DNA from 2 places in the Desulfovibrio sp. TomC genome. Region 2 is predicted to be linked to the other one. Evidence: riboswitches for the same ligand, from Rfam matches in the RefSeq annotation. Region 2 holds a riboswitch; the other holds the start of a gene.

Region 1 (8,248 bases), on a different contig from region 2:
CATGGAAAAATCCCTGGCCTTTGGCCTGGATTTCGCCGCCGCCGTGCTGGTTGGAACGGTCAATGCCTGCGGCGGCGGCATCCTTCGCGACGTGCTCATGCGCGAAGAACCCATGGTCTTCCGGCCGGGCCAGTTCTACGGCTTGGCCGCCCTGCTCGGCTGCCTGACCTATCCCTTCCTGCGCCAAAGCCTCGGCGTCCACCCCGTGACCGCCGCGCTTTGCACCATCCTCTTCACCTTCCTGCTGCGCGTCCTGGCCATTACCCGCAACTGGCGCACCGTCCCGGTCCATGAGACCGGCCTGTTTCGCCGCCGACGCCGCCGCCACCCGCCCGTGGCTTGACGCCCGGGGGCAAACCGCGTCTATACCGGACAGGCTCGCCCTCCCGGCCGCCGCAACCCCAAGCAGGGAGCATGCCCCCGTGACCCGGCCCATCACCACGCTTTTTTGCGATGTCGGCGGCGTTTTACTCACCAACGGCTGGGACCGTCAGGCCCGGGCCGAGGCCGCCCGCACCTTCGGCCTGGACGCGGCCGAGACCGACGAACGCCACCACCTGACCTTCGACGCCTACGAGGAAGGCAAGCTGTCCCTGGACGAATACCTGGACCGCACTGTCTTTTACACGCCGCGCTCCTTTGACAAGGGCGCCTTTCGGGACTTCATGCTGGCGCGTTCAAAACCGCTAGCCGACATGCTCACTTACGTGCGCGGCCTCAAAACGCGCTACGGCATCAAGATCGTCGTGGTCAACAACGAGGGCCGCGAACTCAACCAGTACCGCATCAAGGCCTTTGGCCTGGAGTGCTTTGTCGATGCCTTCGTGTCCTCGTGCTTTGTCCACATGCGCAAACCCGACGCCGACATCTTCCGCGTGGCCCTGGACATTGCCCAGACCGATCCGGCCGACGCCGCCTACATCGACGACCGGGCCATGTTCGTGGAGGTGGCGGCCACCCTGGGCATCCGGGGCGTGGTCCACCGCGATGCCCAAACCACGGCCAAGGCGCTGACCGCCTATGGCGGCTTTGCCGCAGCCTGCGTGGCCGGACCGGCCTAAAGGCTTCGGGCACAGGCGGCCGACCGGGGCCGGACGAGGACGCCGAAGCCGCCCGCCGGGCAGGGCTTCCAAGGCCCGGACAATTCCGGTACGCTGTCGGGGTAAATTACAGGGAACGCGCCAGACGCTTCCAAGGAGTACGTGCATGACCAAGATCGCCATCCCCTCCCGCGACGGGCAGGTGGACGAACACTTCGGCCACTGCGGCTATTTCACCGTGCTGACCATCGGCCCGGACAAGACCGTGGCCGCTGAAGAGACCTTTGCCCCGCCGGCCGAATGCGGCTGCAAGTCCAATCTGGTGAACGACCTGCTTGGCATGGGCGTGACCACGCTTATTGCCGGCAACATGGGCCAGGGCGCGGCCACCAAGCTGCGCCAGTCCGGCATGACCGTCATTCGCGGCGCTTCCGGCCCGGTCCGCGAGGCGGCCGCCGCCTATCTGGCCGGCAATCTGGCCGACCGCGACGAACTGTGCATGGCCCACGGCCACAACTGCCTCGACGACTAGTGCCGCGTTCCCAAAAACATGCCTGCTTTTTGTGAATAAAATCATAAATTCAACATGTTGAGGCTTGGCCAACCAGCGCGGGAATGACCGGACGCAACATGCATTGACCGGCGCGGCGCGCCAGACCGACAAACGGGGAGCCATGGCAACAGGGCTCCCCGTTTGTCGGTCTGCAGTCCCGGGCAAGCGCCGCTGCGTATGGGCGGCCATGCCCCGTTCCTTTCTCAAAAACGCTCCACGCGGGCGTTTTAGGTGAACATGTTGATGGCGCAGGTTCCGGCCAGCTTCAGATACTGTTCCGCGTTCATGACCTCCACCCCTTCGATCAACTCACTTTCCGGGATCTTCATCATCTCCAGCGTCATCTTGCAGCCGTAAATCCTGACCCCTTCCAGTTGCGCCATCTCGAAGAGATCCTCAAGACTGGGGATATTGGCTTCCTCGATCTGCTTTTCCATCATGTTCGTGGCCAGGGAGGACATGCCCGGGATGGCCCCGAGGAATCCGGGCGGGTGGAATTTGAGCTTGGACAGGTAGCCCTTGCGCACCACGTTTATGCCCATAAAGGTGTAGAACAGGAACACTTCATGCCCCAGGCGTCTGGCATTGAGCGCCAGGATAAGCGACGGATAGGCCCCGTCGAGGGTCCCCTTGGAGCAGATGAACGTATAGCGTTGCTTGCCATCCGACGACGCTTCATTGGTCATGCCCATCTCCTTTGCAAATCGCTGCGAACACATAGACGCAGGACGTCATTGCCGTTGCAACCCTCCGCTCCTGCGCCCTGGAACGGCCTGGGGTTTCTTGGACAGTTCGGGCGGCAAATCCATGTTGCCTGAGCGTCTTTCGCCTTCTGCCGTTTCCCGCCCAGACGGCCGATCGCTTGCCGGGCCGGTCCCAAGCCTCAGGCCTTGCCTGCAACCCGGCGCAGAGAAGAGAAATCTCCAGCTACAACATTGCTATGCCGTTGCGCAGCATTTGTCAAACGCCTTGGTCGAAGCGGCTTTTTGCCCGCAAGCAAAGGCGCAGAAGCCGCGTAAGCACCGCAGACGGCCGGATGAGACTGGCAATCACCATCGACCACACCCCATGATATTGATGATCATTGGCAATTCAACATTTTCCTTGCGCATTACCAGAGAAAAGCTAGTAAGGATTGTGCTTGTTCTCGCTGTTAAGCGAAGATTTTCCGGAGGAATCGTGAAAAATACTTGGCCTGTTTCTGTCCCTGCAATGCTGCTCATCGCCTGTCTCCTGGTCGCCACCCAGGCTGCGGCGCAGGATACGTGTAAATTATATACAATTGACTTCGCCCAAGGGGCTCCTGATATCTCGTACGCCGTCACGGCCAAAGGCAACACCATCGGGAAGGTCGTGCCCTTTAAAGGCGAGGGTCCAAAGCCCCGTCAGATCACCGTCTGCATCGAACCAAAGGCAGCTGTTTTTTTTGAAAAAAATGCCTTTGCCTACGTCTTTAACGGGTCAATCGCCATCCTGACCCTCTGGCCCTCCGCCACCAAACTCCAGGAAAACGCGAGCATCAAGGGCTTCACGAGTCTCCTCGACGCGCTGGCCTATGCGGCTCAAACCATCCCGCAGATCGTGGAAGAAACGCTGCGGGAATTGCTCGTAAAAGTCCTCAACGCTGTGTTTGGGACACCGGCCGGGACGCAAGCCAACCCCGCCCACCCCGTCTAAACGGCGCTGTCACCTCGCAAGGAGAGAGACGTATGCCAACCAGAACCATCCTGCTCCAACTGGCCTTGGTCGCCGCCATGCTCCTGCTGCCAGCCTTCTCCACGGCCGGCGATCACTCCGGGAACGGCTATCGACACGGGCAAGCGCACGATGGGCCGCAGCGGCACGGCAAGCGCCACAATGACGACCAAAGCGCAGGCTTTACGGAAAACAGCGCCTACGTCGCCTCTTGCGGCGGCTGCCACCTCGCCTACGCGCCGCAACTCCTGCCGCGTGCGTCCTGGGAACGACTTCTCTCCCGGTTAGACGACCACTTCGGCAGTGCAGCGGCCCTGTCGGACCAGGAAAAAAGCGTCGTGTCCGACTATCTGCTGGCCAACTCAGCCGACGTGACCTCCATGAAGCTCGGCCGGCGCATCACCCACAGCCTAAGCGGCACCACGCCGGCCAGGATCACCGACATCCCCTACATTCTCCACAAGCATCGTAGCCTTTCGACCGAGGTCCTGGCCCGCAAGAGCGTCAATTCCCTGGCCAACTGCGTCGCCTGCCATCCCGGGGCGGCGAGCGCCCGGTTTGACGACGATCAGGTCGCCATCCCCGCGCCGTAAGGTGGCGAGAAACGGAAGCTGCTCTTTAGGGTGCGACCGGCCGATCCACGAAGCAGCGGCAATCCGGCCGGGCGCGCCGAACCGGGCATGGGCCAGGGCCACAAGGGGCTGGTCAGGGAGTGTTCTGGCAACCCTGGCGACATCCGGGAGGGCTCTGCCTCATCCGGCTCCCGTCCCCCGAAAACCGATGCCCAGGGTCCCCGGAGGCATGCGGCTGCGAAGCCATGCCGGGGGCGGACAACGGCTGTGCAGGGACAAATTCCTCCGCCAAATATGCAAAACTTAAAACCAGAGGCAACATACTTAATATACTGACAATTCCCATAAAGGCGGATTGTTCCTAACGCTCTTAGCCCTTTTTATTCCTCCCTTTATCACCTTCTCCCACTTGCCGCTCCGCCCGTTGACACAAGGCCCTCATAATCCCATATACCGTAGCAGCGTTGGTGTCCGCCCGACGGCAACCCGCCGACGGACGGAACCGTAAGAGGGAATACCGGTTAAAGTCCGGAACTGCCCCGCAGCGGTGAGCGAAAACGAACCCCGCAACACGGCACTGGACCGCCACGGTCCGGGAAGCGGCGGGTAGTAGAAATCCGGCCCCTATGCGGCCGCCATGTTCGCAAGTCCGAAGACCTGCCAATGCCCGCCGGCAATCACAACCGGCGTCCGACCAGGGAGCCTCGCGGGAGGGCTGCCCGGCCTGCCATGACGCCGCGCGCGTCCTGTGGCTGCCGTCCGCCCCCCCTTTTTGCAAATAGCCTCGACAGGGAGAACACGCATGTCCGAGCCGATGGAACACGGCAATCTGGCCCTTTTTTCTGATCACCCCACCACCGCCCAAGCCAATGGCCCCCTGCGGACCGATCAGCCGGCCGTTGCCGCCGTCCCCTCGCGCATCCGCAAACGCGACGGGCAGATCGTCGCCTTTGACGTGGACAAAATTCTCTCGGCCGTGCGCCGGGCCGGCGCGGCCACCGGCGAATTCGGCGAGGACGAAGCCTGGTTACTCACCGCCCAGGCCGTCAAAGTCCTTTCCCACCGCTTCATCGGCCAGATTCCGGACATCGAGCGCATCCAGGACATCGTGGAACAAGCCCTGGTCTCGGCCAACCATTTCCGCACCATGCGCGCCTACTCCGTCTACCGCGAACAGCGCGCCCGCCTGCGTGAAGACAAAAAGACCGTGGTGGACGTGGCCACGTCCATCAACGAATACCTCGACCGCCAGGATTGGCGCGTCTCGGCCAACGCCAACCAGGGCTATTCGCTTGGCGGCCTGATCTTAAACGTCTCGGGCAAGGTCGTGGCCAACTACTGGCTCTCCCACGTCTACCCGCCCGAAGTCGGCGCAGCCCACCGCGACGGCGACGTCCATATCCACGACCTCGACATGCTGTGCGGCTACTGCGCCGGCTGGTCGTTGCGCATGCTCCTGACCGAAGGCTTGAACGGCGTGCCCGGCAAGGTCGAAGCCAAGCCGCCCAAGCATCTCTCCAGCGCCGTGGGCCAGATCGTCAATTTCCTGGGCACGCTGCAAAACGAATGGGCCGGCGCCCAGGCCTTTAGCTCCTTTGACACCTACATGGCCCCCTTTATCCGCAAGGACAATCTCGGCTACGATGAAGTGCGTCAGTGCATCCAGGAGCTGATCTACAACCTGAACGTCCCCTCGCGCTGGGGCACCCAGACGCCCTTTACCAACCTGACCTTCGATTGGACCTGCCCTGAGGATCTGGCCAAGGATCATCCCATCATCGGCGGCCAAGAGATGCCGTTCACCTACGGCGACCTGCAAGTCGAGATGGACATGATCAACCGGGCCTATATCGAGGTCATGACCGCCGGCGACGCCAAAGGCCGGGTCTTCACCTTCCCCATCCCGACCTACAACATCACCAAGGATTTCCCCTGGGAATCACCCAACGTGGACATCCTGTTCGAAATGACGGCCAAGTACGGGCTGCCCTACTTCCAGAATTTCCTCAATTCCGACCTCACCCCCAACATGGTGCGGTCCATGTGCTGCCGGTTGCAGCTCGATCTGCGCGAACTCTTGAAGCGCGGCAACGGCCTGTTCGGCAGCGCCGAGCAGACCGGCTCGGTCGGCGTGGTCACCATCAACTGCGCCCGCCTGGGCTTCACCCATCGCGGCGATGAACAGGGCCTTCTCGCCCGCCTCGACGCCCTGTTGGAGATTGCCCGCACCAGCCTTGAGATCAAGCGCAAGGAAATCACCCGCCGCATGGACGCCGGGCTGTTCCCCTACACCAAGCGCTACCTCGGGTCGCTGCGCAACCACTTCTCGACCATCGGCGTCAACGGCATCAATGAAATGATCCGCAACTTTACCGGCGGTGCCGACGACCTGACCACCGAGACCGGCCACGCCATGGCCGTTCGCCTGCTCGACCACGTGCGCGCCCGCATGACCGAGTTCCAGGAGCAGACCGGCCACCTGTATAACCTCGAAGCCACGCCGGCCGAAGGCACCACCTACCGCTTCGCCCGCGAGGACAAAAAGCGCTACCCGGCCATCCTGCAAGCCGGCACGCCCGAAAAGCCGTACTACACCAATTCCTCCCAGCTGCCCGTCGGCTTCACCGACGACCCCTTCGAGGCCCTGTCCCGCCAGGAAGAGTTGCAGCGCAAATACACCGGCGGCACCGTGCTCCACCTCTACATGGGTGAGCGCATCTCCAGCGCCGAGGCCTGCAAAAAGCTCGTGCAGCGCGCCCTGTCCGGCTTCGCCCTGCCCTACGTCACCGTGACGCCGACGTTCTCCATCTGCGACATCCACGGCTACCTCGACGGCGAACACGTGACGTGCCCCACCTGCGCCGCTGAAGGCCGCGAACAGGCCTGCGAAATCTGGACCCGGGTCATGGGCTACTACCGCCCCAAATCGGCCTTTAACGTCGGCAAACAGGGCGAATACGAAGATAGAATTTGCTTTAGCGAGCCGGCTGGGATGGACGCGTAGGGGGGAAGAGAAGAGGAAGATGCCGGCGTCCAGGGGGGCACAGCCCTCCTGGACCACCCCACCGGAAGGGGAACCCAAGAAAATTGAAGATACAAGCTAATCAAATATTGGTTGATCCAATGAAACTTCATACCAAATACACAATGTTATGTTAATACCGGATGGATTCATCATCAAGTGGGATGAACAGCTCTGGAGGTATTTCAAACAGCAACATTTTATATCACTACTGCGAACAAGTAAACTTTACTTTGCATCTGCCAGTCAATTCTCTGATGAATTTGAAGGTTCCACTCATATTTGTCAAGATTCTGCACCAGAACATCAAACAGACATTCAGCGTACTTATATAGACTACGCCTTTTCTGAATTAAAACGATTGACAAAAATCAATTGCTGGCATCGGTCTGAGTATGAAAGCGATGCTATGTGGAGGCTTTATGCAGATGAGAAAAAAGGTGTAGCTATCACGACAACTCCAGAGAGGATACGCGCTGCACTTAAACCATTTCGTCTGCACCCGGAATACGAGACCGAAAAGATGTACGCTGGCTCCGTCAAGTACATCGATCTAACCCAAGATATTGGCTGTTATAGGGGGATGCTCGATAGATTTTTCTACAAGCATCGTCTCTTTGAAAGCGAACAAGAATTTCGCTTAGCAATTTCCCTTCGGCTTGCAGAAGAATTCGGCGTTGAAGTTCCATCAGGCGGCATACACGTAGATGTAGATGTCAACATTCTCATCAAGAACATCACAATTGGCCCAAATACGCCACCCGCTGACCGAGACACTATTACAGAAGCAATTACCAATGCTGGGCTGATCGATCGAATACAAAAATCGACACTAACCTACCTTCCTCGATTCACATAACCACACTTTTGCATTTATCAGAAATATTCACAGAAAACATATTTGACACAGTCAATATACCAGACATTTCTTCGCCAATATAATCTTAGATACTATTGCGCCAACTCCACCCCACAACCCGGTCGCGCCCCGGTCAACCCCGCCCTTGCCCCCGGTCGCCAGGAACGCTAAGGGACGCCCCATGAACGGACTGATTATCGGCGGCGTGACGCCCCTTTCCACCCTCGATTTCCCCGACGCCCTGGCCGCTGTCGTCTATTGCCAGGGCTGCCCCTGGGGCTGCCCCTACTGCCACAATGAACCTCTGCGCGAGATCACCGACCACGCCGAGCGCGACAGCGCCTCGGTGCTCGCCTGGCTCGAAGGCCGCAAGGGACTCCTTGACGCGGTCGTTTTTTCCGGCGGCGAACCCACCCTCCAGGACGGCTTGGTCCCCATGCTGACCGCCGTGCGGGCCATGGGCTTCAAGGTCGGCCTGCACACCACCGGCATGTACCCCGATGCCCT
Region 2 (8,248 bases):
GCCGGGCACATCGACCATGGCAAGACGACGCTCATAAAGGCCCTGACCGGCATCGACTGCGACCGGCTGGCCGAGGAGAAAAAGCGCGGCATCACCATCGAGCTGGGCTTTGCCTTCATGGATCTGCCCGGCGGCACGCGCCTTGGCGTCATCGACGTGCCGGGGCATGAGCGGTTTGTCAAAAACATGGTGGCCGGCGCGGCCGGCATTGATTTCGTGACGCTTGTCATTGCCGCCGACGAAGGCGTCATGCCCCAGACCCGCGAGCATTTGGACATCTGCACGCTCCTTGGCGTCGAGACCGGGGTGGTGGCGCTGACCAAATGCGACATGGTGGACGAGGACTGGTTGGCCATGGTCACCGAAGACGTGCGCGGCGTGCTGGCCGGCACGTTTCTGGCCGACGCCCCCATCTTTCCGGTCTCCTCCCACACCGGGGCGGGCCTGCCGGAGCTTCGCGTCGCCCTGTCCGAACTGGCCGACACCTTTGCCCCCAAGCGCCGCTCCGATCTGGCCCGGCTGCCCATCGACCGGGTGTTCACCCTTCGCGGCCACGGCACGGTGGTCACGGGTACGCTCATTGCCGGCTCGTTTGCCGTGGGCGACGACGTGCGCCTTTTCCCCACCGACAAACGCTCGAAAATCCGCAGCCTGCAATCCCACGGCGAAACCGTGGAGGTCTCGCCGGCCGGGCGGCGCACCGCCGTCAATCTGGCCGGGCTTGAGGTCGAGGACATCGAGCGCGGCGAGGTGCTGGCCCTGCCCGGGACGTTGTTTCCGGACACGGTCTGGGAGGTGGAACTCCTGTGTCTGGCCTCGGCCCCGCGCGGCATCAAACATCGCACCGAAGTGCATCTGCACCACGGCACCCGGGAAATCCTGGCCCGGGTGCATCTCCTTGACCGCGACAAGCTCGAACCAGGCGAAACGGCCGTGTGCCAGCTGCGCTTCCCCGAACCCATGGCCGGCGTCCACGGCGACCGGGTGGTCATCCGCTCCGGCGCGCCGCTGCGCACCATGGCCGGCGGCCGGGTGCTCACGCCCATGGCCCGCAAGCTCAAGCGCCACACCGAGGAAACAAGCGCCCTTTTGGCCGAGCTGGCCGCGACCACCGGAACCGCCCTGGTCGCCCTGCAACTGCGCCGGGCCGGGACCGAAGGTCTGGGCTTTGCCCGGCTCATGACGCTCACCGACCTTGAATCCAAGGCCCTGGACAAGGCGCTCGCCAGCCTATGCGACAAGGGCGGCGCGGCGCTCACCGACCGCGAGGGCAAGGAAGGCCGCCACTACGTCCACGGCGACACCGTGGCCGCACTCGCCACATCCCTGGCCGAATTCATGGCCGCCTACCACAAGCGCGAACCCCTCAAACTCGGCGTCTCCCGCAGCGAACTGGCCTCCACCTGGGGCAAGGCCCTCTCGCCCAAGCTTTTCCATCTCATGGTCGAACGGCTCCTGCGCGCCGGCAAACTGGCCACCGAAGGCGACGTCATCCGCCTGCCCGACCACAAGGTGTCGCTGGCCTCCGATCAAGCCAAGCTGCGCGGCATTCTCCTTGCCGCCTACCAGAAAGGCGGCCTGACCCCGCCCAACATCAAAGACATCCTCGAACCCCTGGACCTGACCTTCAAGGAAGCCCAACCGGTCTACAAGGTGCTGCAAGACGAAGGGCTCATTATCAAGGCCCAGGAAAACATGTACTTCTGCGCTGCGGCCATCAAAGCCCTTATCGAGAAGGTGCAAGCCTACTACGCCGCCGGAGCCACCGACATGGGACCGGCGGAATTCCGCGAACTGACCGGCCTGTCGCGCAAGTTCCTGATCGCCCTGCTCGAATACCTGGACAAGGACAAGATCACCGTGCGCGTCGGCGACAAGCGCCAGTTGCGCAAGCGGTAGCGAGCGGGGGGGAGAAGAGAGGAGAAGGCAGAAGAGTGCCTCCGGCGGCCAAAGGGCAGTGCCCTTTGGAATCCCACCTGGGGTTAGTTTGCTTTGACGGCGCGCGTTGCCAAGTCGGTGAGCGGAAGTGAAGCTGGAAAAGATGGGAAGATGCCGGTGGCCGGGGGGACACCCCCAGACCCCCTGCAATGGGAGAAGTTGTACGGGGTTGCCCCCAGGAGGGAGTCCAAAGGGGTCACCCCTTTGGCCGCCGGAGGCACTCTTCCAACGGCAAAAGCGGCGAACGACGCAAGCCGTCCGCCGCCGGAAAAGCGACCGAAGGGGCGGGTGCTACCAGTCCTGGTCTTTGGGTTTGGCAGCCTGCTGGGCCTTGAGAACAAGCAGGGCGATAAACACAGAAGCGAGCCCGAACAGCACCATAAGACCGGCGAAATCAAATTTCACGGCGAACCTCCCCAGGAATGTATTTCGTGAAAAAAATCTTTAACCATAAATGAAGCACATGTCCAGATATGCCCGCCCCCTTTGCGTCTGTCTGCTGCTCGCCAGTCTGGCTGTTCCGGCACGCGTCCCGGCCGCCGTCATCCAGGTCGATGTCGACTCCTACCGGCTCAACGGCGGTCCGCCGGTCACTGCGGCCTGGGAAATCGCCGAACGCCTCTCCGTAGCCAAGGACGTGGCCATTGTGGTCATGGACCAAAAGGCCACCAAGGCGACGGTGCAAACCCTCATGAAAAATCTCGAAACCCTTAACGTGCCGACCCTTTTCACGAAAAAGGGCGATTACGAAATCCTGCTCAAACGCGGCGTCATAAAGCCCGCCCCTGCGCCTTGACAGCCCGCACGCCCCCCGGTACGTCCCCGCCATCGACCTGGGCGCCCTTCGGGGCTTAATAGGGAATCCCGTTCAAATCGGGAGCGGTCCCGCCGCCGTCAGTCCCCCGCACAGTCGGCCTCCTCGCGCGCCACTGGGATTCCTTCCCGGGAAGGCCGGGGCCGATGGGACAAGCCGGAAGACCTGCCCGGGTCCTGGCGCGTCCCGTCGGCAACGAGGGCTTTTGCCGGCCGGTCTTCGGGAACGAGCTGCTTGTCCGCGCTCGCTCCCCTTCCTTAAGAGCCCTCCATTGTTATGGAGGTAACCCCATGATTCGCCTGCTGCGGATTATCCTGTCCCTGTCCCTTGTCCTGGCTCTGGCTGTGCCGGCTGTTGCCGGTCATGACGCCAAAAAAGAACCCAAGCGGGCCATTGTCGTGGCCGCCTTCGGCACCACCGTGTCGGAAGCCGCCCCGGCCATCACCAAGATGGTGGAGCGCGTGAAGGCCGCCTATCCCGGCGTGCCCGTCACCCTGTGCTATACCGCCGCCATGATCCGGGCCAAGCTGGCCAGGGAGGGCAAAAATGTTCCCTCCCCGGCCGAGGCCTTGGCCGCCCTGCCCGATGCGGGCGTGACCGACGTGGCGCTCATGTCCCTGCAAACCATCCCCGGCAGCGAATACCACGACCTGCTGCGCACAGCCGCCGCCTTCTCCCGGATGCCCAAGGGCCTGTCCCAGGTGTCGGTAAGCGCCCCCCTGCTTTTTGAAAAAGAGGACTTCCCCAAAGTGGCCAAGGCCCTGGTTGACGCCGCCCCCAAGGAGCGCAAGCCCGGCGAGGCCGTCGTCTTTGTCGGCCACGGCACCGAACACTCGGCCAACATGGCCTACCCGGCCCTGCAATACAGCTTATGGCGCGTGGACCAAAACGCCTTCGTGACCACGGTGGAAGGCATCCCGTCCTTTGACGACGTCATTGCCGATCTCAAAGCCAAGGGCATCAAGACAGCCTGGCTCATTCCCCTGTTTGCCGTGGCCGGCGACCATGCCCGAAACGACATGGCCGGCAAGGAAAAGGACTCCCTGGCCTCGTCCCTGGCCGCAGCCGGCATTGAGGCCAAACCCGTCCTGTCCGGCACGGCTGACCGCGAGGCCGTGGCCGCCGTGTGGCTCGACCACCTGAAAACCACCTTCGACGCCCTGCCCGGGAAATAATGCCTCGCGCCCGCGCCAGTGTGCGTTCTTGAAAACACCCTGGTGCTCTTTGAAAAGAGAACGAATGGATTACGGCTGTCGCTTCGAAAACGCATAATGGAAATTCACCAACACAACACTGGCCGGGTCCGGGCCGTTGCCCGGGTTCTGCCGCTTCTCCTGGCCGGACTGGCTGCCATCGCGGCGGCCTGTCTGGCCGGGTCCTATCCGGCCGCAGCGACTGACGTCGCCGCCGTGGTCGGCCGGGCCCTGGGGCTGGACCTGCCGGCCCCGGCCGATGCAGCGGTGACGGCCGTGGTCCTGGATCTGCGGCTGTTGCGGGCGCTTCTCGCCTATGGCGTGGGCGCGGCCCTGGCCGTGGCTGGCGCGGTTTTTCAGGGGGTGCTGCGAAATCCTTTGGCCGATCCCTTCACCCTGGGGGTATCTGGTGGCGCGGCATTTGGCGCAGCCCTGTCGCTGAGTCTTTCCCTGGCCGTCTTTTTCGGCACAGCCCTGGCCACCCCGGCCTGCGCCCTCTTAGGCGGCGGCGCGACCCTGGCCGCCGTGCTGGCCCTGTCCCGGCTGGCCGGAGGCTTACGGCGCGAGACGGTCGTTTTGGCCGGCATCGTGGCCGCCACCTTCCTGTCTGCCCTGCTCTCGCTGGTCAAGGCGCTTAACGAAGAATCCGTGGCCGGCATCGTCTTTTGGATCATGGGCGGCTTCCAGGGCCGGGGCCGGGCCGAACTGGCTTTGTTTCTTCCCTGCCTGGGCGTCGGGCTGGCCGCCATCTGGCTCTTTGTCCGCGAACTGGACATCCTGCTTTTGGGCGAAACGCAAGCCAGACAGCTGGGGGTTGCGGCCGGACGGGCGCGGTTGGTGCTGTTGACCGCCGCCAGCCTGCTGACCGCCGCAGCCGTGGCGGTCTCGGGCGTCATCGGCTTTGTCGGCCTCATCGCCCCCCATGCCTGCCGCCGGCTCTACGGCGGCGAACACGGCACCTTGCTCCTGCAAAGCGCCCTGGCCGGCGGGGCCTTGCTGGTGGCCTCCGATGTCCTGGCCCGCACCATCCTGCCCGGCGGCGCAGAGCTGCCGGTCGGCGTGGTCACGGCCCTGTGCGGCGGTCCGTTTTTCTGCGCCTTGCTGCTCACCGGCCGAAGCGGAGCCCGGACATGATCCGGTGCCAGAAACTGCAAAGCGGCTACCACGGCCGGCCGGTGCTCCACGACATCGACCTGGAGGTTGCCGCTGGCGAAATGGTGGGCATCCTCGGGCCAAACGGAGCCGGCAAGACCACGCTCCTCTTGACGCTTTCCGGAGTCCTCTCCCCGGGGGGCGGCACGGTGCGCCTGGATGGCGCCAACGTGGCCGCCATGACCGACCGGGAACGCGCCCGGAAAGTGGCCGCCGTGCCCCAACGCGGCGAGAACGCCGGGGAGCTGACCGTGCGCTCCCTGGTGCTCATGGGGCGCTATCCGTACCTGTCCTTTCTGGGCGGCTATGGCACAGACGACGCCACCGCGGCCGACGCGGCCATGGCAGCGGTCGGCGTGGCCGATCTGGCCCCACGGCGGTTGGGGGAACTGTCCGGCGGCGAATTCCAGCGGGTCCTGACCGCCCGGGCCTTGGCCCAGGAAAGCGACGTGCTCCTGTTGGATGAAGCCTCGGCCAACCTGGATGTGGCCAGAAAAATTGAACTCTACCAACTCCTGGCCGCCCGCAACGCGACCGGGACCACCATCCTGGCCGCCTTGCACGACATCAATCTGGCCGCGCTCTTTTGCCGGCGGCTGGTGTTTCTCAAAAACGGCCGCATCGAGGCCGATGGCCCGACTGCCGCCGTCTTTACGCAGCCAACCCTTTCGAGGATTTATGAAACCGATATCATTGTCATCCCCCACCCGACGACCGGCGCGCCCCAGGCCCTGGCTGTTCCCGGTCCTGGCCCTGGCCCTGGCGTTGTCTCTGGGACGCCCTGAACCATCCCGGGCCGAGGCCGTGGCCGCCACCGACGACCTGGGCACGACCATTCATCTGGCCGCGCCGGCCACCCGCATCGTGCCGCTCTACGGCGCGTTCGTCGATATCCTGGCCGGCATGGGCCAGTCAGCTCGGATCACCGCCCGCACCGAGGCCGATCCGGCCCCGGCCGATCGGCCCGATATGCCGGTCATCGGCACCCACATGCGGCCCAACCTGGAGCGGGTGCTGGCGGTCAAACCCGATCTGATCCTGCAGATGGACGGCCGGGGCGAGGCCCGGGAATCGGCCCGGCAACTGGCCGATCTCGGAGTGCCGGTGGCCGTCTTTGCCGTGTCGGATTTCCCAGGACTCTGGGAAACCATCCGGCGCATCGGCCTCCTGACCGCCGACCCGGCCGCTGCGGCTGCCCTGGTCAGCCGGCTCCAGGCCCGCCTGGCCGCCGTTGCCGCCGCCGTCCCGGCCGGGGAGCGGCCGACGGTCTTTTTCGAAGCCCGCTCCGGCAGCCTGCTGGCCGCCGGCAAAGACTCCATGGTCGCAGCCATCATCACTGCCGCCGGGGGAACAAACGCCGTGACGACCGAGAAAAAACTGGTGCGTCTGGCCGATGAAGAGCTCTTGCGCCTGGCTCCGGCAGTCTGCCTCACCCAGCGCGGTCCCATGAATCCCGAGGCCCGCTCCATGGCCGAGCGCCCGGAGTATGCCACCCTGCCCTGCGTGCGAAATGGCCGGACATTCGTGGTCGAGGAGTCGCGCTTTTCCAGACCCGGCCCCGGCAGTGTGGACGCTGTGGAAGAACTCGCCCGACTCCTCACGGCCGGTGCGTCATGAGCCGGCTTGGAACCCTGTACGGCCTTGGCGTCGGTCCCGGCGACCCGGAACTGTTAACCCTCAAGGCCGCTCGGATTCTCGGGCAGGTGGGCGCGGTCTTTGCCGCCTCGTCGAGCAAAAACGATTATTCCATTGCCGAGGCCATCGTGGCCCCGCATCTGCCGGCCGGCACACAGGTCAGCCGCCTGTCGTTTCCCATGACCCGCGACAAGGCTGTTTTGGCCGCAGCCTGGACAGCCAACGCCGCCGCCATGGCCCAAGTGCTGGCCGCCGGCCAGGACGCCGCCTTCATCACCCTGGGCGATCCGCTGCTCTACAGCACCTTCGGCTACGTGCTGCCGCTTGTCCGCGCGCTCCTGCCCGAGCTCCCCATCGAGGTCGTCTCGGGCATCACCTCGTTTCAGGCCGCAGCCGCCCGAACCGGGCAGGTGCTGGTCGAATCCGGCGAGAATCTGCTCATCGCCTCCGGGGTTGACGACAACGGCCGGCTGCGCCGCGCCCTGGAAACAGCCGACAACGCCGTGATCCTCAAAGCGTATCGCAGTTTCCCAAGGCTTCGCAGCCTGCTTGAGGAACTGGGCCTGGCTTCGGGCACAACCTTCGTGACGCGCCTTGGGCACGAGGGCGAAGCCGTCGTCCGGGACTTGGCTGACGCGCCGGCAAAGCCCCACTACCTGTCGCTTTGCCTGATCAAACGCGGCAAAGCCTGAGCGCGCCTCCCGACTGCGTCACAAGGCTCCTTGTCCCAACGGACAAGGAGCTTTTTTGTTGCAACACGCAACCAACGGCAGCTCAACGGTCAGATTGCAATCATTTCCAACGCGCGCGCGTGCCATTGTCCGACGCAAAAAGAAAGCCAGATAAACCATTCGCTTTTTAAAAAAAACGCAATACGATCGAAAGGTCGTTTTATTGTCAGACATGATCCCCGGCCTATCAGAAAGAACTCTTTCACGTATGTCGGACAAGCAAACTGGATACGATCCACAATGCAGGCTTGCAGTGAAACAAAAAAGCGAACACCATGCACATAACGACATGGCTTGACACGCTCCACGCCGATCATAGCGACGGTATCGACAGCGATCTGAAAGCCCTTGGCGCAAAGACCTATTGCTTTTTAACCGACCGGCAGGTGTCCCATCAGATCGAATGCTTAAGCGGCTCCCTGGGGACCATGCGCCAGAATCTGCGCCGGGCCGTCATTGCCTACACCCTCTATACCCGGCAAATCGACCGTATCCAGGACAGGGTCAGCAAGGACTTTTGCCGGGAGCATTGCGACCGCCCACCAGTTGGCTGCTGCAATGCCAAACACTGCGATATTTTCACGCCGTCCGACTATTTTCTGTACCAACCGTCACCCCTGGCCATGCAACTGGCCCAGGCCATCGGCCGTTTGCAGAAGCTGGAAGACGGACAGGGGCAGGCCGCAAGGGCCGTGTATCGCGGCCAGTACTGCCCGTATCTGACAGATCAGGGCTGTACGCTGCGACTCTTCAAATCCCCCCGGTGTACGCACTACCTCTGCCAG

Evidence for each region. A riboswitch is a leader RNA that binds a small molecule or an ion and turns the genes downstream of it on or off. The one in region 2 is predicted to bind cobalamin.
Region 1: another riboswitch for cobalamin. It lies ahead of NY78_RS18120 (ribonucleoside triphosphate reductase); the one in region 2 lies ahead of NY78_RS19595 (sirohydrochlorin cobaltochelatase).

Annotation. Positions count from the first base shown of each region.
Region 1 is NZ_JSEH01000024.1:3,737-11,984, reverse strand. It holds gene NY78_RS18150 (trimeric intracellular cation channel family protein) at 1-343, shown strand, start outside; gene NY78_RS18145 (HAD family hydrolase) at 423-1,061, shown strand; gene NY78_RS18140 (NifB/NifX family molybdenum-iron cluster-binding protein) at 1,207-1,572, shown strand; gene NY78_RS18135 (DsrE/DsrF/DrsH-like family protein) at 1,821-2,279, opposite strand; gene NY78_RS24855 (hypothetical protein) at 2,401-3,270, shown strand; gene NY78_RS18125 (dihem cytochrome c) at 3,303-3,881, shown strand; cobalamin riboswitch at 4,309-4,539, shown strand; gene NY78_RS18120 (ribonucleoside triphosphate reductase) at 4,663-6,864, shown strand; gene NY78_RS23955 (DUF2971 domain-containing protein) at 7,013-7,741, shown strand; gene NY78_RS18115 (anaerobic ribonucleoside-triphosphate reductase activating protein) at 7,923-8,248, shown strand, end outside.
Region 2 is NZ_JSEH01000029.1:29,053-37,300, reverse strand. It holds gene selB (selenocysteine-specific translation elongation factor) at 1-1,899, shown strand, start outside; gene NY78_RS19600 (hypothetical protein) at 2,402-2,734, shown strand; cobalamin riboswitch at 2,757-2,939, shown strand; gene NY78_RS19595 (sirohydrochlorin cobaltochelatase) at 3,043-3,927, shown strand; gene NY78_RS19590 (FecCD family ABC transporter permease) at 4,024-5,079, shown strand; gene NY78_RS19585 (ABC transporter ATP-binding protein) at 5,076-5,882, shown strand; gene NY78_RS19580 (ABC transporter substrate-binding protein) at 5,776-6,714, shown strand; gene cobI (precorrin-2 C(20)-methyltransferase) at 6,711-7,424, shown strand; gene NY78_RS19570 (hypothetical protein) at 7,739-8,248, shown strand, end outside.